DNA from 3 places in the Vreelandella arctica genome. Region 1 is predicted to be linked to each of the others. Evidence: predicted binding sites of a transcription regulator. Region 1 holds the regulator's gene; each other region holds the start of a gene.
The links. Region 1 encodes FliA, which starts transcription of late flagellar genes. Its sites were predicted from a motif close to CTAAAGTTNNNNNNNNNNCNGCCGATA; they were not measured.
Positions count from the first base shown of each region.

Region 2: V8L70_RS06630 (flagellin N-terminal helical domain-containing protein) is a predicted target of FliA. The motif match lies at 2,783-2,809, and genes of this name have one in related genera.
Region 3: V8L70_RS21335 (FliC/FljB family flagellin) is a predicted target of FliA. The motif match lies at 4,110-4,136, and genes of this name have one in related genera.

Region 1 is NZ_JBANSN010000020.1:49,706-57,408, reverse strand. Features, by position in the region: gene V8L70_RS16215 (adenosylcobalamin-dependent ribonucleoside-diphosphate reductase) at 1-166, opposite strand, end outside; gene V8L70_RS16210 (hypothetical protein) at 368-910, shown strand; gene V8L70_RS16205 (sensor domain-containing diguanylate cyclase) at 922-2,928, opposite strand; gene V8L70_RS16200 (OmpA/MotB family protein) at 2,957-3,628, opposite strand; gene V8L70_RS16195 (motility protein A) at 3,634-4,455, opposite strand; gene V8L70_RS16190 (RNA polymerase sigma factor FliA) at 4,497-5,198, opposite strand; gene V8L70_RS16185 (flagellar protein FlhE) at 5,225-5,653, opposite strand; gene V8L70_RS16180 (hypothetical protein) at 5,679-6,254, opposite strand; gene flhF (flagellar biosynthesis GTPase FlhF) at 6,251-7,703, opposite strand, start outside.
Region 2 is NZ_JBANSN010000005.1:199,376-207,078, forward strand. Features, by position in the region: gene fliD (flagellar filament capping protein FliD) at 1-717, shown strand, start outside; gene V8L70_RS06620 (Rpn family recombination-promoting nuclease/putative transposase) at 860-1,840, shown strand; gene V8L70_RS06625 (cell division protein ZipA C-terminal FtsZ-binding domain-containing protein) at 2,069-2,650, opposite strand; gene V8L70_RS06630 (flagellin N-terminal helical domain-containing protein) at 2,883-3,635, shown strand; gene V8L70_RS22890 (flagellin) at 3,914-4,504, shown strand; gene V8L70_RS06640 (O-linked N-acetylglucosamine transferase, SPINDLY family protein) at 4,665-7,703, shown strand, end outside.
Region 3 is NZ_JBANSN010000046.1:8,353-16,055, reverse strand. Features, by position in the region: gene V8L70_RS21355 (hypothetical protein) at 1-124, shown strand, start outside; gene V8L70_RS21350 (hypothetical protein) at 400-1,137, shown strand; gene V8L70_RS21345 (hypothetical protein) at 1,170-1,763, shown strand; gene V8L70_RS21340 (helicase C-terminal domain-containing protein) at 1,901-3,958, shown strand; gene V8L70_RS21335 (FliC/FljB family flagellin) at 4,210-5,424, shown strand; gene V8L70_RS21330 (hypothetical protein) at 5,499-5,771, shown strand; gene V8L70_RS21325 (hypothetical protein) at 5,768-5,947, shown strand; gene V8L70_RS21320 (hypothetical protein) at 6,114-7,067, shown strand; gene V8L70_RS21315 (tetratricopeptide repeat protein) at 7,060-7,703, shown strand, end outside.

The DNA.
Region 1 (7,703 bases):
CCGCTGCAAGGGCGCGTGCAACACGCTCAAACGTAGCACCGACATCTTGGTCGACGGGCTGGCTATGACGATCCTTGAGGCGGTACTTGGCATCCCAGATCTCCCGCGAAGGGGCCTGCATCGGGACATCGTTAGAGGTCTTCATAGCCTTAGCAGCGGTGCTCATGTCGCAAAACTCCTTCACAACGGGGGTGAATATAGTGCTCAAATGCGGCGATTATACGTGGCATCGGAGTGAAGTATAGACTTGACTTTCCACCATATGAGGCACTTTTTTAACTATTTTCTACCATATATAGAAAAATCAGCGCGTTACTCTTTTGCCAGCTTCGACCACTCGATAGACTAAGGATTTGGGTTAATAACAATGTTACTACCGATAGCAATAGCGGCCTCTCTGTTGGTCACAGCGACCATGTCTACCGCAGCCACGTTTAATACTGAAGGCGTAGCCACCCACGATCATTGGCAGTCGATGACACTGTCATTGGGGAGTGAACGACACTACCGGGCGATAGAAACTCACAGCTATTCTGATGCCACCCTAAGCCTGAACGCCACCGCAGGCGTTTGTGATTTACCCTGGCTGGAGATGCGCGTGACGCTTGAGCAGCAGCAAGGTGAAAGCCGTGCAGTGAACTTAGTACCCGCCAGGCTACGCATTGATGAGCAGCCCGTGATTGATACCATGGCGGAGTTTATAACCGAACGCGGCGACGACGGGTTTTATGCCCACTTTTACTTAAGCGACTTAACGGCGCTGATGGCCGACATGCGCCAGGGCGAGCAGTTATTTCTCGGTTTTGACCAGGCAGAGCGCGAGCCTTGGTATATGACCTTTAGCCTGCAAGGCGCTGACGCGGCGATTAACCGGATGCTCACCCAGTGTGAAGGTAGCGGAACCCATTAAGGTGTGAATGATTAGATCGGCATCACAGGCTCAGGCGCCATTTCAACGCGATTACGTCCGCCATGCTTAGCGCGGTACATCGCATCGTCTGCCCGGGAAATGATGGTTTTACAGCTGTCGCCCGACTGCCAAACGGCAACGCCGATACTCACCGTGATCGTTTGCTCAAGGCCCGCAATGCGTAGCTCTGCTACCAGCGAGCGCAGGCGCTCGGCTAAACCAATAGCGGCATCAACGTCTGAATGAGTGGCCAGCACAATAAACTCCTCGCCCCCCCAGCGGCCTAAGTGGTCACAGCCCCGCAACGAACTCTCCACCAGGCGCGCCAAGGCCACCAGCACATCATCACCAACGTTATGGCCGTGGGCATCGTTGATCTGTTTGAAGTTATCGACATCAAATAGCAGCAGGGCAAAGGCAGCCGCGTAGCGCTTGGCCGCCACTAGCTCTGCATTGATCGCTTCCTCGATGCGGTAACGGTTCCACACCTTGGTTAAGGGATCGAAATGCGCTAGCTGCTCAAGCCGCTGTTTTGCCTCGGCAAGGGCTTCCCGCTCTCGCTCCAAATGCATGTTCAGTGAGCTAATTTCATAGGCTGAAATCGCCAACGTCAGGTCTTCACCTAAATCGACCGCCGCTAGGCGCTCTACCCGCTGCCATGCTTCGCTTTTGCCCACCACCTCTTCATGCCAAGCAACCGACGGGGTCACTATCGACGCTGGCTGAGGGCTAGTCGAAGGCTGCATCGCCCAATACAATGTTTCTACCTGCTCAGGGCGAAAGAAAATTAACCATGCGCGCTGGGTAGAGTTCATCGGTAGCGGGACGGCCAAGGCGCCGCACTGGTCGGGCATGGCTAACGAGCAGGTTAACGGCTCTTTGGCCAGCTCACGTGTGCACCAAGGTCCGCTATGTACGTGGGCTCTTTCGAGGCGTAACACAAACTGACTTATAGCTTCCGGGGCAGGCGTCACGCCCGCTTGATAAGCGCCCCCATTCACCCAGAGCACGATGCCATGGGCGCGAAACAGCTTCATCCAGGTAGCCGCCTGCTCATGGAGTAGCTGCTGGGGGCTCTGCGGCTCACTGGGCGCTCGTGCACTCAATATCAAGCTATCCTGTACGCGCTGTAAGTAGCGCGCTTCTTGACGCGCCCGCAGTAACAGCATGCGCTGCGTGGCCATTTGCACTAAGGTGCGTACGGCATCGCGTACCGATGGCTCAACTGAATGCGGGCTTGCCGAGTGGCAAAACACCAAGCCCCACAGGCCAGTATCTCCTTGCATGGCTAAACTCAGCGAACCACGCACCCCCATGCGCTTTAGGTAGCGCTGCCTTTCTGGAGCCGGGGCACGTAAAAAACTGCCGCTTAAGCGTGTGGCGGAACAAGCGGGCATCAGCGTTTCAGGCGGAGCATTAACGTCTTCAATCAACCGCACAGGGTGATTTTCATAGCTCAGTCGCAACGTGCTAGGAAAGTCACTAGCGGGAAAGCGCTGGCCCAGTAGCGGAGGCAAATGCTCTCCCTGCGCTTCGGCAACCATTAAGCCATGCCAATCACTATCGAAATGGCACACGCTGACACGATCATAGCCGGTGAGCTGTTGTATAGCATGTACCAAGGAGTCGAGTAGCTCCTCTTGATGAGTCGCTTCAGCCAAGTGCATCAACCGTTCGTTCACCGTCCCCAGTAGACGCCGCTTGCCGAGGGGATTGAGAGGCTCAATTTCAACAATAACTTGCTCATCCTCTCGGTAAGCATGCAGTTGAAAACGTACGCTACTGTGCTTAGGGCGAATAAACGCCAATGGCCCAGGCAAGCGTTGCTGCCCCTGAAGCTCACGGCGTACCCGCTGGCTAAGGCGTTTGCCCAACACGCAGGCAAGACTTAACTCCCCGTTTTCAGGGCACTCAATGCCGGTTAAGCGGGTTAAATTTGTGCTGGTAGCTTGGATACGCCGACAATCGGCATCTAAAACCAGCAGGGCACCAAACGACTGTAATAGCGGGCGGTACATGGACACAGGCGTGGCCTCAAGAATCTATTCACCCTTCGACCTGCTGCCTCAACAACAGCTCTACGCGCCGGTTGGCCGCTCGGCCATCCGCGGTTGCGTTCGTTTCCATGGGTTGGGTGTCAGCATAGCCGACGGCCCGCATATGAGAAATATTGAACCCTTGGCGCTCTAAATGACGCACGACGGCAATAGCCCGCGCGGATGAAAGCTCCCAATTAGAGGGAAAGCGCGCTGTCGAAATGGGTACGCTATCGGTATGACCTTCCACCGAAATCTGCCCGTCAAAACTGGCTAATACATCGATAAGGCTTTCAACCACGCCGCGCCCTTGAGGCGTCAACACTGCTTGGCCACTGGAAAATAATAGGCTGTTATCAATACGCAGTGTGACCCCTTCACGCCCTTGCGACACGCTCACTCCAGGAATATTGAGCCCGGAAAACTGCGGCTGCAGCCCTTGGTGGCGGGGCTGTATACCTGTGGCAAGTGACGCTAGCGGCAGCGATGATACAGCGCTAGCCGAGCGCATAAAAGCCGTATCCGCCGCTTCACCACCCCCCGGTGGCGTCAGTGAAAGCAAGAGGACAAATAGCGTGATGAGCAGCGTCAGCACATCAAGATAGCTGGTTAGCCATCCCTCTTCGCCCTCCCCAGGCGAGACCGGTATTTCCAGGGCGTGACGGGTATCACGGTCTAACATGATAACTATCCCTTCGCCGCCGAACTAACCGAGGAGTCTGGTCTTGGTTTGACGCTGTTATCACGAATTTCATCGTGGTAATTGGCCACAAACGAGTTAAGGGTCTCTTCAATGAACGAGGGCAGACGGCGCTTAGTGATCAGTGAGATGCCTTCCAAAACCATGTTCATGGTAATCAAGCGCTCTTCGGTCCGGCGCTCTAGCTTCACTGCAATCGGCTTAAACACCAAATTGGCGAGTAAAATGCCGTAGAAGGTGGTCAGCAGTGCCACCGCCATGCGTGGGCCAATGACCTGCAGGTCGCCAGCATCCATGACTTCCAGCATGTTCACCAGCCCCACCAGGGTGCCGATCATGCCAAATGCAGGCGCATAGGTAGCCATGGTGCGAAATATTTGTGCTTCAGCCTGTTCACGCGCTTTCAGGCGGGCAATGCGCCAGCGCAGCATGTCAAAAATTTCGTCCTCTTTGGTGTTGGCGATCACCAGTTGAATGCCGGTGCGTAAAAACGGATTGCGGGTATGCTCTAGCTCGCGCTCAACCGCCCGCACATCGCCTTTAAACCACAGTCGTGACATATCGACCAGTTCCCGGATATCGTCACGCATATAGGTGTTTTCGCGCCGGAATACTAGGCCCACCAACCGCACCACACGGAGCACTTCTCTCAGCGGATAGCTGATAAAGGTAGCCGCCAACGTACCAGTCACCACAATGGCCAGGCCCGGCAAATTGATAAAGCTTGAAGGGGACTCTGCGGTCAAAAACAGTACACTGACCAGCAGCAATATGCTGGCAAATATACCTATCAGCGTCGAAGGATTCATCCACGGCTCCTTGCCGGTCACAAGTGAGTAAAAAAGAGGTGTTATGCCGAGTCGTGTAAACGCGCACGTAAACGGCTGACGGCCTGACTGTGTAGTTGAGAAACGCGTGATTCCGTTACGCCCAACACAGCCCCTACTTCCTTGAGGTTGAGTTCTTCCTGGTAATACAGTGCCATGAGCAGTTTTTCACGCTCTGGCAGTGCGTCAATCGCATCAATCAGCGTTTGCCGCTGCTGGCCATCAAGCAACTGCTCGAACGGTGAGTTGCTCAGTTCATTACTGACCGGCTCGCCGCCATCGGCCACCAGCTCTTCAAACGGCAGCAATTGGCCACTGTTGGTGTCATTGAGGAGCTGCTGGTATTCACTCAACGGCATTTCAAGATGGTGGGCGATTTCGTTCTCTTCCGGTGCTCGCCCCAGCTGTTGTTCTAACTGGCGAACGGCATTGTCTACTGCGCGCGCTGAACGACGCACACTGCGGGGCAGCCAATCGCGGGTGCGCAATTCATCCATCATCGCACCGCGAATTCGTTGGCTGGCAAAGGTCGCAAAGGTCGCACCTTGGGTAGCATCAAAGCGACCGAGCGCTTCCAGCAGCCCTACCATCCCTGCTTGAATAAGGTCATCGAGCTCAATGCTGGCTGGTAAGCGGACCTGAAGCGTCAAGGCCTGACGTCGTACCAGTGGCATATATTGCGTCAACAGCTCACTCTGTTTGATCCTACCTTGTGCTGTGTACATCCTTTCGCCTCGCGGCTATACAGCCTTCACTGATAGTTCACAATCATTTGCAGCCCCTGCACTCGAACCGGCCGTTGGCCTGGGCGTAAGGCGAAACGAAAATGCAATGGCACACCTGCCGTCCGTCCTGCCAATGCGGTAGTGGACCCGCGCATGCCGGTTAACGCAACGCACTGCTCAGGATGGCACAACCAAGCGTTTAACAGCGCACCGGGAGGATGGCTGAACTGCCACTGAATACGCTCAAGCTGCTTTGTCCGAAGATTCGCCGCAGCGGGCGGAGAAACGTTTTGGCTAGCGCTTGCCCGATCACTCATCGCCACCATCAGCCCAGGAACCTGGGTGCTCCAACTGCCGGTAGCGGCCTGGGCACTCGCCGTTAATCCTGCCAGTAACCACCCTGTTAGCAGTAGCGCCACCAGCGGCAGCGCCCTTCTTAATTGCAAGCTTAGCATGCTTAGTCACCTTGGCGGAGTATGCTCATCGTGCAAGTACCAGTAGTTCCATATTTAAGTAGTATTCGGCGGCACCACGCAAGTTGTCGAGCAATCCCTGGCGCGGCAAATGCGGTTCATGAAGCGCTAGCAAACGACGCGGCCCACCGTGTTCCTGTAGCTGGCGCAAGGTGCTGTACATGGCAGCAAAGGCATCGGCATCGCTATTGATCCATAGTGCCCAACGGCTGTACTGAGCGCGTAACTGAGCAAGGTCAGCAGTATCTGCCGCCACGATATGCACATCCCAGTCTTCAGGGTCACCGGCCCAGCTTCGACCTAACGTGGACCACTGCCCCAGACGTGCTTTGACTTTGTTTACCTGAGAGGCACCGCTACCGGGCAGCCCAACCACTATAAGCGGAATTTTGGGTCTGGGTGGCGCTATCGCCTCAGGCGCTTCTGCTTCTACTGCTGCAGCCGTAGGCGTTAATAACGATGGGCTCTGTTCTGGTTCTGGCACATGCTCGGCCGCCGCGACATCAACCGCCCCTTCCGCCTGCTGCTGGCGCTGCAGATTCGCCCACTTACGCAGCCCTGAAGCTTGATCTTGATCGCTCACGTCACACCCTCTCGGCTGACACTGCCCATTTGGCGAATCGCATCGCGGGCCATAAACGCGTAAACCAGCGCATCAAGCATGCCAGTATCGCGACGCCGACGGCTCGTGCCTAATAAATTGAGCAGGTCGCCGCGCAGCGTTTGCGCCTCTTCATCATCGGCAACATCAAGATGCCCGGCAACGGATGCCAAGCCGCTGGCCATGAGTAGGCGCACTTCGGCATTAACATCGCCGCTGTCGGCCTCTTTTAACTGCTGCCAAGCGCGGCGTGTTAATGCCGCTAAGCCATCGCTTTGAAGTTGTGTTAACAGTAGCGAGAGCACCTCGGCTCCCAGCCGAGCAGGGGTAAGCCAGTAGCGGCGCGCTACCACTTTGGCGCTTTCCGGATCACGCACTTCACCGTACCAAGCAAGCAGGGCATAACCCGTCGCATCCTCTACTTCGGCGTAGGCGGTCCACAGCTGCACGGATTGACCACGAAAACGAACGCCCACTTGGTGCGTCAGCACGCTGTCATTAAACAGCTGACGAATGGACTGGCGCTCGTGGTGAAAGCGTACCCGATGACTAGGGGATACTTGGCTGACCCAGGTCAAATGCTCGGCTTCCAACCACGCCAACGCATCAGGCTCGGGTAAGCGCGGCAATAAATGCACCGCGACGCCGCTTGATTCCGTCAGCGCGGCTAAGCGCGGCTGCCACCCAGCAGCATGGCGATGCTGTAACCAGGGTAGCGCCAGCCAAGCGCCCTCTGTGTCCAGGCCAATATCGGGCATTGCCCAGTCGCAGCCGCGCTCATTCCGCCGAGCTGACCACGCCATACCCAACGTCGTATTCACGGCGGGATAGTGGGCGAGCAATGCGTCCAAACGCTCTTCCTGCAGTCGGCTTGGGAGTGACGCTAAATCCCAGATCGCTTCTAATTCCGTAAATCCCGTCACGCGTTGGCGCAGCCGCGCCAGTAGCGACGACAAGCGGCGCCCTTGCCCGAGTACATCCCGCGACCAGCGCGGCATCCCCATGGGGGCGTCAGCGCTTTGTACCTGTTCGCGCTGCGGCGTTGCCGTACTTAGCGCTTGATCCACGAGTGCTTCAGGGGAAGCAATGGCCATATCTTCAGGCACCTGCTGACCATTTGAACCAAACAGCACACGCATCCCGTGGCGCATCACAATGTCGAGCACCGGCGCGAGGCGCCCCGCTTCATCCTGTTTAGTAATAATACAATCGTCTAACTCTGCCCCCGCCGCACGGGCAGCCTGACGATAACGCAGCACGACCTCTTCGAGGGTTTCCGGCTGGCTGGCGGCATTGAGCAGTAGCACCAGGCGCACTCGCGAGCGTCCCCCTTGCAGGTGGGCAATCTGCTCAATCACCCGCTGGTCACGCTGGCTCATGCCTACGGTGTCGATAATCACCCACTGCTTGCCCTGCAAGCGGCCCAGTAAA
Region 2 (7,703 bases), on a different contig from region 1:
GGCATTACGATTAGCAGCGCCAAGAACCAGATTGAAGGCGCTATTCAAGGCGTGACGCTCAACCTTGCTGAACTCAGTATTGCAGAAGGCGAAACTGCTTCTAGCACGGTTAATATTGAGCGTGACACGCTAAAACAACGCGAAGCGATTAACGGTTTTGTAAAAGCGTTTAACGAGTTAAAAGGCACCATTGGCACGCTGACAGCGTTTGACAGCGAGAGTGGCAGTGCAGCGGAGCTATTAGGCGACAGCACAGTGCGTACCATTGAGTCCCGCCTACGTAGCGTATTAACAGGGGGTGTGGAAGGAGGCGAGTTATCCACTTTGAGCCAATTAGGGATTACGCTGCAGCGCGACGGCACGTTAGAAGCAGATGACGACAAGCTAAGCGATTTGGTAGCCAATAATCCACAGGCGCTCAGTGACTTTTTTGCCGGTGACGAAGATGCGGGCGGCCTAGCGGGCAAGCTCGAAGCATCCATTGGGCAAATGCTGGGTGATAGCGGTGTGCTGAAGGGCGCGATCACAGGTGCGGAAAATCAAGTAAAAAGCCTGGATACTCGCTATGAGCGCATGGAAAAAAGTATCGAAAGTACGATCTCTCGTTACCGTAGCCAGTTCAGCCAGCTCGATGTAATGATCGCGCAAATGAACAGTACAAGCTCGTACCTCACACAGCAGTTCGATGCGCTGGATGCACAGCTGGGGCGCGATTAATAGCAGTCATTAGAGCGGCCTAACGGCCGTTTCTAACACAGCAAAGTAGTTTTATCATTGCGTGCGCCTTGCTACACACCTTGCAAAGATGCCCAGTAAAATACTGTCATGCTAAGATAAGTGAGACCCGAAAGGAGGGCGCATGGCGAATCACTACGATACTGGCTATAAAGAGCTCTTCAGCTACCCCGAGTTTGTCCAGCAACTGATAGAAGGTTTTGCACCGCTAGAAATCGCCGAATTAATGGATTTCAGTACATTGCAGCTACACAGCGGGAATTACATTACCCCGCTGTTTGAAGAAAAATTTGAAGACCTGGTATGGTCCGTGCAGGTAAATTGGCAAGGGGTTACCCAAGAAGTCTACCTTTACCTACTGCTAGAGTTTCAATCCACCGTAGACCGCACTATGCCCATTCGGCTTATGCACTATGTGGCCTGCTTTTATGATCATCTGTTAAAAACGAAAGCCACCACACCAAGTAAAGGCTTGCCGCCTATTTTTCCTATTGTGTTGTATAACGGTACTGAGCGCTGGACGGCTAAGCACGATGTATATGAGATGGTGCAGCCGGAACCGCCCGCTTTCTTGCAACCCTACCAACCGCATCTACGCTATTATTTAATTGATGAAGGCGCTTATAGTGGTGAGGAACTGGCGCAGCGTCATAGTGCTCTAAGTGGTGTGTTTGAAATAGAAAAGGCCTCGGTAGACCACACTTCGCTACAGCAAGCCGTGGATAGGATCGTCGGCATCATCCAAAATGATGCTAATAAAGAGCGGATCGATAAGATTCTAACCCGCTGGCTAAAGCGCCACCTGCAACAGCTGAATGCCGGTATCAACCTGGATCAGTTACATAGCTTAGTGGAGGACAAAGACATGCTGGCAGAAAATTTAGAAAACTGGCGTCAAAAAGAGCGGCAGGAAGGTCGGCAGGAAGGCCGCAATGAAGGCCGTCAAGAGGGTCGCCAAGAAGCTGAACTGCGTGCGCTAGAAAGCAAACGTCATGCGGTGCGTAAACTTATCGCCTTGACCGAAATGAATGACCAGCTGATCGCAGAAATTGAAGAACTACCCGTTGAGGAAGTAGAAAAGCTACGTGCTGAAACCCAACACTGAGTGGGAACAGCGCTGTCTATGTTATCGCGAACGCAGCGATCTCAGCCTTACCCAGCCGCCGCTTGAGATTGCCGTGTCGCTGCGTTTTTTGCACAGGCATTCAGCGCAGTAGGGATTCGGGGGAGTTTAGTACTTCTTGTGTCATGGTCAGAAAGGCAGTAGCAAAGCAAGCTGCGTTAATACTGCCGGTAAGGTAGTTCGCCCGACTATAGTTTACTTACCCTCTTGTTACATGGCTGCCAGCGCATCTTCCGTAATGGGGTTGCGTTTAGCATCAAGGATTTGGCCACCCAACGCCGCAACTTCACGAGTAAAGGTGATTAAGTCATCTGGGTTACGTGAAACTTTGCGTGCATTCAAAAAGCGGATCAAGATCGAAACTCCCTGCACCGGCGTGTGTTCGCCTTCTTGATGCAGCGGCGGTAGTTTACCCGGCGAGGTGGCGCTGGCCACCATCAATGGGTAACCCTGAGGCCCTGGCGGAAGGTGGAAGGCACCCAGCTCTATCTCGTAAAATGCGTTTTTCGCGTTTAACATCTCTCCCAACGCTTGATTAATCGCTTGGCTAGGGGCATCAAACACCACGAACAAGCACTGCTGAGTAGGTTTTTTGTTCTGTTGATGGGATTTTTTGCGCAGGCTTTGATGCGAGGGAGCGTCTGCTTGTACCACCGGCGAGGCTGTCGCCTTGGAAGGCGAAGTCGAGCCGTTACGTGGGGCGATCACTACCTTATAAAACAGCACAACGCTCACTAGCCCTAACACAATAGCGACGCCAGCCAGTAGTAGCGGGAGGAGTAAAGAAGTCATGGGTTGTCCTTTCGTGCTTTTGGATGATATTACGATACGCTCCTACGCATAAGAAAGCAGTGGCTTGACTAAATTACTCAGCCCAGCCTTTCGTACGATCACCAAAAATTACATAAATTTTTACTACTTTCCCTAAAGATTCTCCTCGCGGTGCCGTTAATTAATATAACGGCACACACAGTGGCCGAAAGCAGGCCTCAGGGCCAGTGTCCAAAGCAAGGAGTATCACACCATGTCAGTGATCAATACCAACATCACATCGATGATCGGCCAGCAAAACCTGAGCAAGTCTCAGAATGATCTGCAGACTTCTATGGAACGCTTGAGCTCTGGCCTGCGCATTAACAGCGCCAAGGATGATGCCGCCGGTCAGGCTATCGCCAACCGCATGAGCAGCCAGATCACCGGTCTAGCTACTGCCCAGACAACGGAAGGTGGCTTAAACCAGGTTAACGAAAACTTACAACGTATTCGTGAACTGACTGTGCAGGCTTCCAACGGCACAAATAGCGAAGACGATTTACAGTCTATCCAAGATGAAGTTAACCGTATTTCAGAAGAAACTGACTTTAACGGTACGCGCGTATTATCTGAAAGTTCAGAACCGCTTCAAATCCAAGTGGGTGCGGAAGATGGCCAAACCATCTCAGTGAACCTAGAGACCACTAACAGCAGTACGCTAGGTGTAGCTTCCTTTGATGTCCGCAATATGCTGTCAAGCACTAGTTTCTCTGCGGTTAGCGAAATTGAGCTAGACGGGGCTGTTGTCGATAATCGTACTTTATCCGCTGTTAATACGTTTACTCCAGGTACAGGTGCGGTTGGATCTAACATTACGGCTGATGGTGTCTTCCAGGTCGATGCAAGTGCAACCACTGCAGTGGGCTCAGATTTCGCTGTGCGTTGCAGCAAAATGACACCTCTGGTGAAGGCGCTATTACTAACCCAGCCACTTCTATTGTTAACGCTGATGGTGCACCTGTAACATCCATTACTGAGTCAATTGGTGTAACGAATGCAAGCACAGATATTACTGGATTAACGGGTGTTGATGTTACTCCTGCAGGGACTAGCGTAGCTACTACTGGCTTTTTCGGAGCAACTGCAGGCGACGTTGAACTATTTGCTCGTGAAGATGTGGCGAATGGATATGCTGTTGATGTAACTGTAGCTCCGCGGCTGACCTGCAAGCTACCCAGGTTGCTTTATCCAACATTGAAAATCCGGGTGCTGGCAACGGTGTTACGGATATAAATTATTCTGTTGCAGCACCAGCAGCCGGCGATAATCTCTACAACATCGAAGCTGATGGTGGAAATGGCGCCAACGCCGAAGGAATATACAGGAGCTGCCGATTTTGCTGTAAAGGCAGATGAAGAAACCGGTGAAGTATCTTGGGATTCTAGTTCTACAGCGCTGGCATCTACTGATGTGAATGTAGCGGGTGGCGCGCAAACGCAAGCAGTAATTTCTTCAGTTGAAACCGTAGCAGTAACAGCTGCAGATGTGCCAGAAGGTAGCTATGTCCAAGTCAATCAGACGTCAGGCACTATTACTAGCATTTCTATTGCCCAAGACGCCGATGGTAAAGATGTTCAGCTTACCGTTGATGCCCTGAGCACCCTGGACAACGCACTTAGCCAGATCGACTCTTTCCGTTCAGACCTGGGTGCCGTACAGAATCGCTTTGAGGATGCTATCACCAACCTAAGTACTAACGAGACTAACCTTTCCGCTGCGCGCTCACGCATCGAAGATGCTGACTATGCAATGGAAGTAGCCGATATGACGCGTGCTCAGATCCTGCAGCAGGCTAACCAGCTGCCGCAGAACGTCCTGTCTTTGTTGGGTTAATCTAAGGCGGTATCTCCTATCACCGCTTAACGAACCGGCCCTGTTGTGGGGTCGGTTTTTTATTTAAGCCGTTAGAATTTAGGACGTATCAAAACTGCCTGCTACTCAGGTAGTCTATAAATGAAGACAACCTAAACGATAATTATCCGTAGAGTTAACAATGGCTAAACCTTCTCGATCCAAAGCGCGCTATCCTCAACCGGGCATTAAACTTGCTAATAATGCTGTGCGGGAGCTCACAGTTGCGCAGGCAAAGCGGTTAACGAATAAAACACCCAGCGATGCAAATGCCTGGGTGCAGCTAGGAGTAGCCTATATTCGCGTAAATCAACACGCAGAAGCCATTGAGCCGTTCCAGCGAGCGGTAAACTTAAAAGAGGGAGCCGCGGATATTCACGCTTGGCTAGCAGCCGCCTACCAAGGATCAGGTGAGTTCTTATTGGCCAAGGAAAGCGCTCAGCACACGCTCACGTTAGATGAGTGTAATGTTCGGGCATTGATGATTCTTGCGATGATTGATCAGGATAATCATTTGTCTGCCAGTGCTTTGAAATGGTTAGAAAAAGCCGAAAATTACGAGCCTGAAAATGCGGATGTATTACATGCTAAGGCACGTGCGCTTTTTGGCCTGAATCGTTATGAAGAAGCGGAAATAATACTTGAAGATTTGACATGCCGTTACCCGAAAAACCTGGGGTACTGGAATGAACTGGGTGTTGTTCAACGCGAGCTGGGTGAGTTAGAAGCATCAGCGAATAGCTTCTATCAATCCATTAAGTATGGAGATAGTCCAACACCGTTTTCTAATTTGATTACTGGGTTTCATTACGACCCAGCCAAAAAGCAAAGCGATATAGCAGCCGTTTGTCGAGAGTGGCAACAGCGTTATGGCGTCCAGAACCCCCTCCCACGCCCTGTTCCCGATGACTTGTCGCCTACCCGAAAATTACGTATTGGGTTGTTTTCGGATGGGTTTCGTCAGCACCCTGTGGGCAACATGATTATTGCTGCTCTGGAAAGTACTCATCCAGAAGAAATGGAGTTTTACTTTTACTCCACAAATGTGAGCAGTGACGCTATCACTAAGCGCTTTCGCAAACTGGCAAGTCATTGGCAGGTAATTAAGTATCTAGATGATGCAGCGTTCAATCAGCAGGTGCGCGATGATAAAATTGATATCCTATTCGACTTAGCGGGCCACAATGCGGGAACGCGCTCAAAAGCTATTTCTATGCAGCCTGCACCGTTGATTGTTAAATGGGTCGGCGGGCTGATCAACACTACCGGTGTTGAAGCGATTGATTACTTAATAAGTGACCATATCGAAACACCTGAAGGTGAAGACAAGCACTACACTGAAAAACTAATTCGGTTACCAGACGACTATATCGTTTATTCTCAACCAGTTTATATGCCTAACATTGGGCCCCTCCCAGCAATATCTAATGAGTTCATCACCTTAGGTTGCTTCAATAACCCCACAAAGCTTAACGCTCAATTATTGAGCGAGTGGGCAACATTGATGCATCAGTTACCGAATTCACGTTTATTTCTGAAGGGAAAGCCCTATACCAGCGAAAGCTTCTGTGAGCGTATTTATACGTTAATGGAAAGCTTAGAGATTGAGCGGGAACGAGTGTTGCTAGAAGGGCCAGCAAATCATTGTGAGCTTCTCAACAGTTATAATCGTGTTGATATCGCGCTCGACCCATGGCCTTACTCCGGTGGGTTAAGTACCTGTGAGGCGTTGCTGATGGGCGTGCCAGCAGTGACTTTGCCTGGCCCTACGTTTGCTGGTCGGCATAGCGCTTCACACTTGATTAATGCTGATATGGCTGAATTGGTGGTAAGTAGCTGGGACGAGTACCGCGAAAGAGTGATTGAGCTAGCTAGTGATACTGATAGTTTAAGCACTATTCGTAACAGCTTGCGGCAGGTGTTATTACAGTCTCCAATGTGCGATGGTCGCCTTTTTGCCAAACACTTTATGTTGGCTATGCGCGCTATTTGGCAGCGTTACTGCGAAGATAAAGCGCCAGCGGCGCTTACTTTCAATAAAAATAGCGAGCTTTGGTTTGAAGACGATCAAAAGCTGCTGGACATACAGGTGGAAGAGAAACCACCTGAGCCTGAGAAGGGTTTCAATTGGACATTCAATGGCCAAATCGTGGTGCTGGATAATGCCAGTAAGACGCTGAGGAATCGTGCCCTATCACTGATGGTTAAGACAAACGCTTTCGCTATTGTGGCATTTGATCCGCAAAGTCTAATTAAAAAGCCTGAAATTTTTGCCGCTAATGAAAATATCCAGTTATTTCAGCATGCTTTGTTGGGTGATGGACAGCCGCTGACGCTGCATGCGTGTCTTGAGTCAGACCTAAGTAGCACCTTACTACCGCTGCCAGATGAACAATTACCCCCTCATAAACGCATGGGGGCAAAAGTATTAACGACACTTCCTATTAATACTATTGCTTTAGACAGCATTGAGGGTCTAGCCAATTTGGATTGGCTAGTACTAGACGGGCTGAGTGATGCCACTACAATTTTAGAAAACGGAAAACGCGCTTTACAGGATACGCTTTTAATTGAAGTTCAAGTGGCTTTTCAAGCTACTCACGAACGCCAGCCCAACCTTGCCGAGCTACAGCACTGGGGCAGCCGCAACGGATTCCGCTTTTATCGTTTAAATGCTCCACGTCATATCAGTCATTTACCAGAAAGAGTAGCTGCAAAAAAACGCCAAGCCACTGAGCTGGAAAGTGCTGATGCGGTTTTCTTACCCAGTCATCAACGTATGGCAAAGCTGACATACAATCAGCGTATGAAACTTGCTTTCTTACTTCATACTATCTATGGCATACGTGACATGAGCTATGAGTTGCTGGCGGAAGTAGATGTACAAAAAGCAGAAGAGTATTTGATTGCAGAGGGTGTGGTTGAGACTAAGCTACAGCCAACCCCAGATTTTCCTGTGAGTGAAACGCCAGAAAGTCGGGAACAGCAAGTATTTTCATTGCCTGACGCACCGTTTATGTCACTTGCGGAGCGTAAACTGTTCAAGAAAAGCTTAAAAAAAGCACAACACTATTTTGAGTTTGGCTCGGGCGGCTCCACCGTATGGGCAGTAAAGGAAGGCCTTACAGTAAAAGGTGTGGAAAGCGATGCTAAGTGGGTCAATGCGCTGAAAGAAAAGCTG
Region 3 (7,703 bases), on a different contig from region 1:
TGTTCCCGAAATGCATACCGGTATGCCTTATACACCCCAGGCAGACTGCCTACGCCTGACGCCAGCGGGCAGCGATGAGCCAGTTTATCGGCCACCGCGCATTCTGCGTGAGGTAATGCAATGACGGTATACGGCGCTGCACCTGCATTAGTGCAGACTCAGCACAGGGGCTACCAACTTCTTTACCAAGCAACGGGCGCGTTAAGGTGTGGGAGTTTTGCAGCAACGCTGACACCTACTACTCTCAACTGCGCGTGTTGTGATCGAAGATGGGCAGAGGTCGAAGCACCTTTTAAAGCCGTTGAATACCGCTATGGTAAATGTGGTGAGGCAGAATACGTCTGTTTAACCTGCTACACCCCGCGCATACCCAGCCAGGACATACTCGGCTTAGAACGCATGAACGTTACAGGGAAGACCCTAACCCCTATTTACGGCAAGTTGGGCATGCTGGTGGGGTCGGGCGGCATTATTACGCCAGAAGCAGAGCTATACCTGACCCTGCCACCCAAATTGTTTGAAAAATACCGAGACGGCGAGTGGGGCCAGCAAGGACGCTTAAGTATTGAAAAGCCATTTGAGCGTTTGATCAGCCTATTCATACAGGGGGCGCTTGATCCGATTGAAGATGGCTTTGTTTACATCGAAAACTGGGGGCGTAAAGTGGATGGCCTAATGCGCCAACTAATGCCCACCACATCGCTGCATGAACTCTGGTGTAATAGTGAGAACGGTGCCAGCGTATTGGACTTACACGCGATAATCACCACAGCCCAAGTGATGAGTGATCAGGGGTTGGCCAGCCAAGCAGGCCGCTTTGCCTTCTGGAAACCGATTCTTGATGCAGCCAAAGGTCAGCGTGATGACAAAGCGTTTGCCCAGTGGTTGGTTAACGTGCCAGACCCCGCCGCGCTTTTGCAGGCGATTCCAACAGATCCCTACGACCGCTTGAAACTACCTGCCGTATTGGGATGGGTAATGCCACACTTGGACAAGCTGTTGCCTTACTGCCAAACAAAGATCCAATATTCATCAGCTACGTTTTTATCAGCTCAGTCATCAACACAACCGCCGGTGGCATCCAAGCCATCGACTGAAGGCGCACACGCTGAGCCTGAACAGGGCAAGCTGTTTTAACCCGAAAGACGAGAGGGGATAAATCCCACGCTATGCAGGTGCATTTCTACGAAGCCAGCGCGCTATGCCACCCTGGAAACACGTCAGGGCGCCCAGTCACACTCGATGATTACCACCGCACTGCGTGGCACCTCTTTTCAGGTGATACCCACTACCCCCAGCGCGAGCGACCTTTTATTTTTCGTGCCCAGGGGTTAACCCAAGAGCAACACTTGTTTAGCGTGCGCTCAGCGCGTGATTTCCCCCATGCAGAAAAGCGTGTACTGACGCTTAACGAAGGAACCACGCTGCAACTGGAGTGGCACTGGGTGCCTACCGTCGCCACGCGGTTATCGTCCAGCGGCGAAAGGCTGCCCCGTAGCCAGCATATACCGGCACCGCGTGAACGGTGGGCTAGTCTTATTATTGAGCGTATGCAGCGCCAAGGGTGGGCAATAAATGTTGGTAGCGTTAGCTTTTATCCACTGGGGCGTTGGCCTCAGCAGCATAAATTATCGGTGCAACACCCGGTGGTAAGGGTTTGCGCTGAAGCAACCGTCATTGACACGCCACTGGCGGCCACTGCATGGTTTCAAGGGGTGTCTCGCCTACGTACTTACGGCATGGGCATGCTTTGCCCCTGTTAGGGTGTAGCTCACAATTATTGTTATCATTACGCCGTTCCGCTTCAGCGGAAGTGTTTGCAATGAATTGCAGACTTCGATGGAACGTTTGAACCTCTCGCCTTTGCGGGAATTCCCTTTGCGGAAACAGTGCCCCAGTTTTGCTGGGGCATTCGCTCTCCTACTCAGATAACGCCTCTATGCATCCGGTACTCCACTACCTCAGCGACATACTGCCTAAACGCCCAGGCTTTCAGCGTAACCCGGTGCAAATAGCGTATGCCGAAGCACTTTTGGATGGCCTAGCTCAGAAAGGAAAGCTGCACTTTGTAGAGGGTGATACCGGGATCGGGAAGTCACTCGCTTACCAGTTAGCCCTAGCCGATTGGGTTGCCAAAGGCAAGCTAATGGGCGGTAAGCAGGCAGCGCGCCGAGCATTGATCTCTACCCATTCCAGGGCATTGCAGCGGCAGCTGCTCCAGCCAGATAACCTCGCGATCGTGCGTGACTACTTAACTTATGCCCAGTTGCCGCAACTTAGTTTCGCGCTGCGCATGGGCCGGGATAATTACCTGAATCCCGAACGGTTAGCGCTACTTTTGGGTGTGCCGAGTTTAGATGCCGCAGCGGAAAGCACTCGATTACCCGACACGCACCGCCGTTTAGCGCGTTGGGGGCTGAAAAGCGATGGCTGCTTGCTTGATCTGGATGCTGCGCTGTTACCTGATGGCTGGCAGTTAGCCGATATTGCCCTGCGGCCCAACGACCCCTTACCGGAAAACCTAGAGGCACAGCAGCAGGTCGCCCAACAAAGCGATGTGCTCATTATTAACCACGCACTGTTAGCGGTAGACCTGGTTACCCAAGGGAAAATCACTCATGCAGAAGCGCCCTATGTCTTATTACTGGATGAAGCGGAGCACTACCCGGAAATCGCTGAAGAACTACTGAGTGACCGCGTATCGCTGCAATCCACCACTTTTTTACTTAATCAGCTAAAGCAGCATCGCGTGGCTAAGCAGTGGCAAACCTTGCTGGATAACATGACCGACCGTGAGCGGGCGGGCCGCGCCCACAGTTTAACGCCTTACCAAGGCGAGGCCCTGCAAAGCGCTGTGAAAGCGTTATTAAAACTGCGCTTGCGAGAGCCAAGCCATACGCCAGCGCTATGGCAGGAGTGGCAGCATTTACGCCAGAGCGTGGAGAGTATTGCCCTTCGCTTACGCGAAGCTAGCCGCTACTTAGTGTTGGATTATTCCCCGGTGCGTGGGTTGCCAGGGGTGGTTGCCCACGCCCCTAGCGCCGCCTCTAGTTTAAAAGCCGGTGCTAAAAAGCGGGTCACGTTGATGACCTCCGCGACACTGTCAGACTTGGACCATGCGCCAGGTGAAACGCCGCATTTTCGCTATATGCGTAGCCGCTTACAGCTGCCGGTCACTCATCCTCGCAGCGGGCTACAGCGTAGCTTTCAGGCCCAGCAGTTTGGCACCTTACGTTTTCGCCTACCGCGTGGGTTGCCACATCCGCTATTGCAACAAGCGGATGACCGTTACCAGCTTTCCCCACAGTATTGCCAGCAGGTGCTTCCTTATCTAACAGACCAGCCAGGGCGCGCCTTGGTGCTATGTGCTAGTTATGCAGATGTCGCCGAGCTAGAGGCCGCATGGCCGGCTGCTCATTCACACAGGCTGGTTGCCCACTATGCAGGTACAGGGTTAAACGAGCTAGTTGCCCGCCTAGAAGACGATTCGATTTTACTCACCCCCGCCGGGTGGGAGGGGTTATCGCCAAACCGTGAAGGGAACCAAGCGTACTGGCAGCATGTAGTGGTATTGCGTAACCCCCGTCCCATGGTCAGCCAAGTGGAACAGCACCTTGTTGAACAGATGCTGATTCATCGCAAGGTCAGCCCTTCAGAAGCCGCACATATTGCCAAGGGAACGCTAATGCGTAAAAGCACCGTGCGTACACTACATAAACTGCGCCAAGGGCTGGGGCGTGCGATTCGTCATCCTGATGACGATGTATTAATAACCCTATTGGAGCCCCGCATGCCCCGGCCTTCGGGTGTGGCCGCCTGCCAGGGGGTATACACACAAAAGGTACTTCTAGGGGCCATTCCCGCGCGTTTTTACTCGGCATACCAACAAGCGGAGGAACCCGGCGGGCAGAAAGATGCTGCTCCATCTGCCGTTCAATCTCTTGCCGCGCTTTTATAAGCTTTTAAATACGGCCTATCAGGCACGCTGTAGTTGACCGGTAAAGACGAGCTTGATCCATTGTGTAATGAGAGCAGTACATTTTGGAAAGCCCAAAATAACCAGCCCCACTCAATTTTTACTATTTTTTTCATTATTTTTGATGATAACCCTAAAGATTCTCCTCGCAGTGCCGTTAATCAATATAACGGCACACACAGTGGCCGAATACCGGGCCTTACGGCCAGTGTCCAAGCAAGGAGAATCACACCATGTCAGTGATCAATACCAACATCACATCGATGATCGGCCAGCAGAACCTGCGCGAGTCCCAAAACGCGCTTACCACTTCCATGGAGCGTCTGTCTTCCGGCCTGCGTATCAACAGTGCCAAGGACGATGCCGCCGGTCAGGCCATCGCCAACCGAATGAGCGCCCAGATCACCGGCCTCAACCAGGCGAGCCGTAACGCCAACGACGGCATCTCGGTCGCTCAGACCGCTGAAGGCGCTCTGAACCAGATTAACGACAACGTTCAGCGTATTCGTGAGCTGACCGTTCAAGCTGAAAATGGCACCAACAGCCAAGCTGACCTGGGTTCTATCCAAGACGAAATCACTCAGCGTTTGAGTGAGATCGACCGTGTCTCTGAACAGACCGATTTCAACGGCACCAAAGTACTTGATACTGGTGTTACAGAGATGGATATTCAAGTTGGCGCTAACGATGGTGAATCCATTACTATCGCGCTGGAAACTATCAATTCTAATACCCTAGGTATCGACGATTTTTCCGTTCGCGCACTCGAGCAGCCGAGTGCTGCTACAACCTCTATTGCAGCAAGCGGCCTTACTTCAGGCAGCACAGTAACTTTGGGTGGCTTTGAGTTTAACGTAGTTGCAGATGGTTCTGTAACTTCAGGCACAATGCAGGTATCCAGTGCTGCAGCTCTGGCTGCTACTTTTAGCGGTGCTACCCCTACTAGTGTAACGCTTGGCTCTTCAAATCTTGTGCAAACCGAAGCCGGTGATTTTTACGCTAAGGTGGGTAGTGGAGAAACGGCTGAGTTCTATGCGGTAGAAGCGACTGCAGTAGCAGCTACTAGCTCTGCAGGTGCTACAGTTAACTTTTCTATCAAAGATGGTGCTGATGCCGAGCCAGTTGATGCTGAAAAAGCAGGTATTACCGATATTGCCGGAGGAGTTGCAGCGACAGCATCACCCCTTGCTACGCTGGATGATGCGCTAAGCACTATCGACAGTCTACGCTCTGAGCTGGGTGCGGTGCAAAACCGTTTTGAGGATGCGATTACCAACCTCGATACCAACAGCACTAACCTGTCATCTGCTCGTTCGCGCATCGAAGATGCTGACTATGCTACAGAAGTGGCTGATATGACCCGCGCACAGATTCTGCAGCAGGCGGGTACTTCCGTACTGGCCCAGGCCAACCAGATCCCGCAGAACGTTCTTTCTCTGCTGGGTTAATTGTTTAGCTTTTGAGCAGACTTATCGATACATAACGGGGCCATAAGGCCCCGTTTTTTAATGGAAGAAATTAAATGAAAATAAGTGATGTTATTGGCATGAATGAATATGTTCTTTTAACTTTTGATTTAAATAGTGCCGAATCGAAGGATTATCAGGAATTAACAGTCATTCTGCAGGAAATGGGTTTTTTAACAACTTTTGAAGGGAAAGACTTGCCGGACAACACTTTTGTTGCTGTCACAAAAAATATTGATGAATTGGAAGAAAAAGCCTTGAACCTGATGAAGGAAAAAGCATCATCGTATGTGTTGTTACAGTCTCATCATAAGCCAAAGCTGAAGTGACCCTCTCCTTAGCTGCACAGGCTATAGTACAGCGATCAGGAGGTCGCGATGAGCAGTCATCGCTGATGGGCGAGATCCAGCACAACATCAAGCGCTTCGAAACCACCGGAATGGACGTGCAAATGTCGGTTGATTACAGCACGCTGCTGGAGCTGACTGGCACTTCATTGGCGTAATTGCTTTGACCGATAACCTCGTTTTATCACTGGTATTTACCGCTTTACATTGCCGTTTTCTTGTTATCCTAAGGCCATAATTTGCTGCTTCATTGCGGGCTACTACCGGCTCAGCCGCAACGCCTAACGCCGCTTTTGCTACCGTCTGGAGAATAACAGGCTAAAAATGCACACAGACCGCACCAATACCGCTGCCGATTTCAGCTGGCAGTTTCAGGGCCGCATCATGGTGATGGATAACGGCGCTCGCCTGCCGTTCCAGAACAATTTTGATGACCTGATGAAGCTAGATGCTCTTGCAGCTATCGTTTTCGACCCCGCCAGCCGCTTGACGGATAAGGAAGAGCTAAAATGCCTAGATGAATTTCAGGTTTTTCCTCATGCGCTGCTGGGCAACGGTAAACCTGCCACGCTTTACACCTGCATGGCCCCGGAGAAAAGCGGTACCCTGGAGCCGCTGGCACCCGAGCAGCTACCCGAATGTAAGCGTAGAGGTGCGCAGGTGCTGGTCAAAGTGCCAGTGCCTACCCTTCAGCTAGACGCCATCGAGGGCCTAAACCAGGTCGATTGGCTGCTACTGGATGAGCTCAACGACAGCCTGGCCGCGCTGGAAAATGGTACGCAATACCTAAAAGAAACGCTGTTGATTCATGCCCGCCTACCGTTAATGCCCGCCTATCAACGTCAGCCCGATGTGGCGACTATTTTTCAGTGGATGACGCAGCACGGATTTCAATGCTACCGCTTTGGCCGGCCTGTCCACCATAGCCACTTGCCTAGTGAGCAAAAGCTGGAACGCCAGCAAGCCACTCAGCTGGATACTATCGAAGCCGTATTCATCCCCGATGAGCAGCGTTTGGCGTGTATGGCACCCGCCAGATTGCGTAAGCTGGCTTTTTTGATGGACGCTGTCCATGGAGTGCATGATTTTACCCACCGGCTGTTGAATAGCATTGACCCAGAGATGGCCACCCACTATTTAGCAACGCGTGGCTATCTCAGCCAGTATAATACCGAACCGGACACCTTCATCCTAACGGCTAAATACAGCCCGGCACCCTGGGATAAACAGGGCCAGCAGCCAAGCAGCCAGCCGCAAGCAGGAGGGTCAAGTGAGTAAAAAGAACAGCCGCAAGAACAATAGCGCCGCCAAGCCGAAGCAGTCATCAGCGGCCAACATCTATATCAACCGTGCGCAAGTTTTTTTGCGTGATAATGAAATACAGCGTGGCATTAATATGCTTCTGCAGGGCATTAAAGTTGCGCCTGAAAATGCTGTGCTACACGCCATGCTGGGCGAGCAGTTAGGCAAACATGGCCGAGCTGAGGCCAGTATCAAGCACTATGAGAAAGCGCTGGAACTTGACCCCGACATGCTGATGGTGCAAGCCAAACTTGCCCAAGCTTATAGCCAACAAAACCGCTTTAATGACGCTGAACCGCTCATTATCAAAGCATTGAACGCGGCGCCAAGTAACCCCTCCGTGTATATGGCCTATGGCGTTATGCAGCAACGGCGCGGCAAACTGCCCGAATCGGTAGAGCACTTTCGCAAGGCATTAACGCTCAAGCTTGAACAGCATGATGCAGATCAAGAGGGCTCTGCTAAAAGTGTTGCCAAAAAAGCTCCGCCGAAAAAAAAGCGGGAAGATTTCAACAAGCCTGAAACCGAAGAACTTCTGTGGGATACCCTGAATCAGCTGGCGATGGCTAACGTGCATGCGTTTGCTATTTATGGAACTTCATTGGGGCTGGT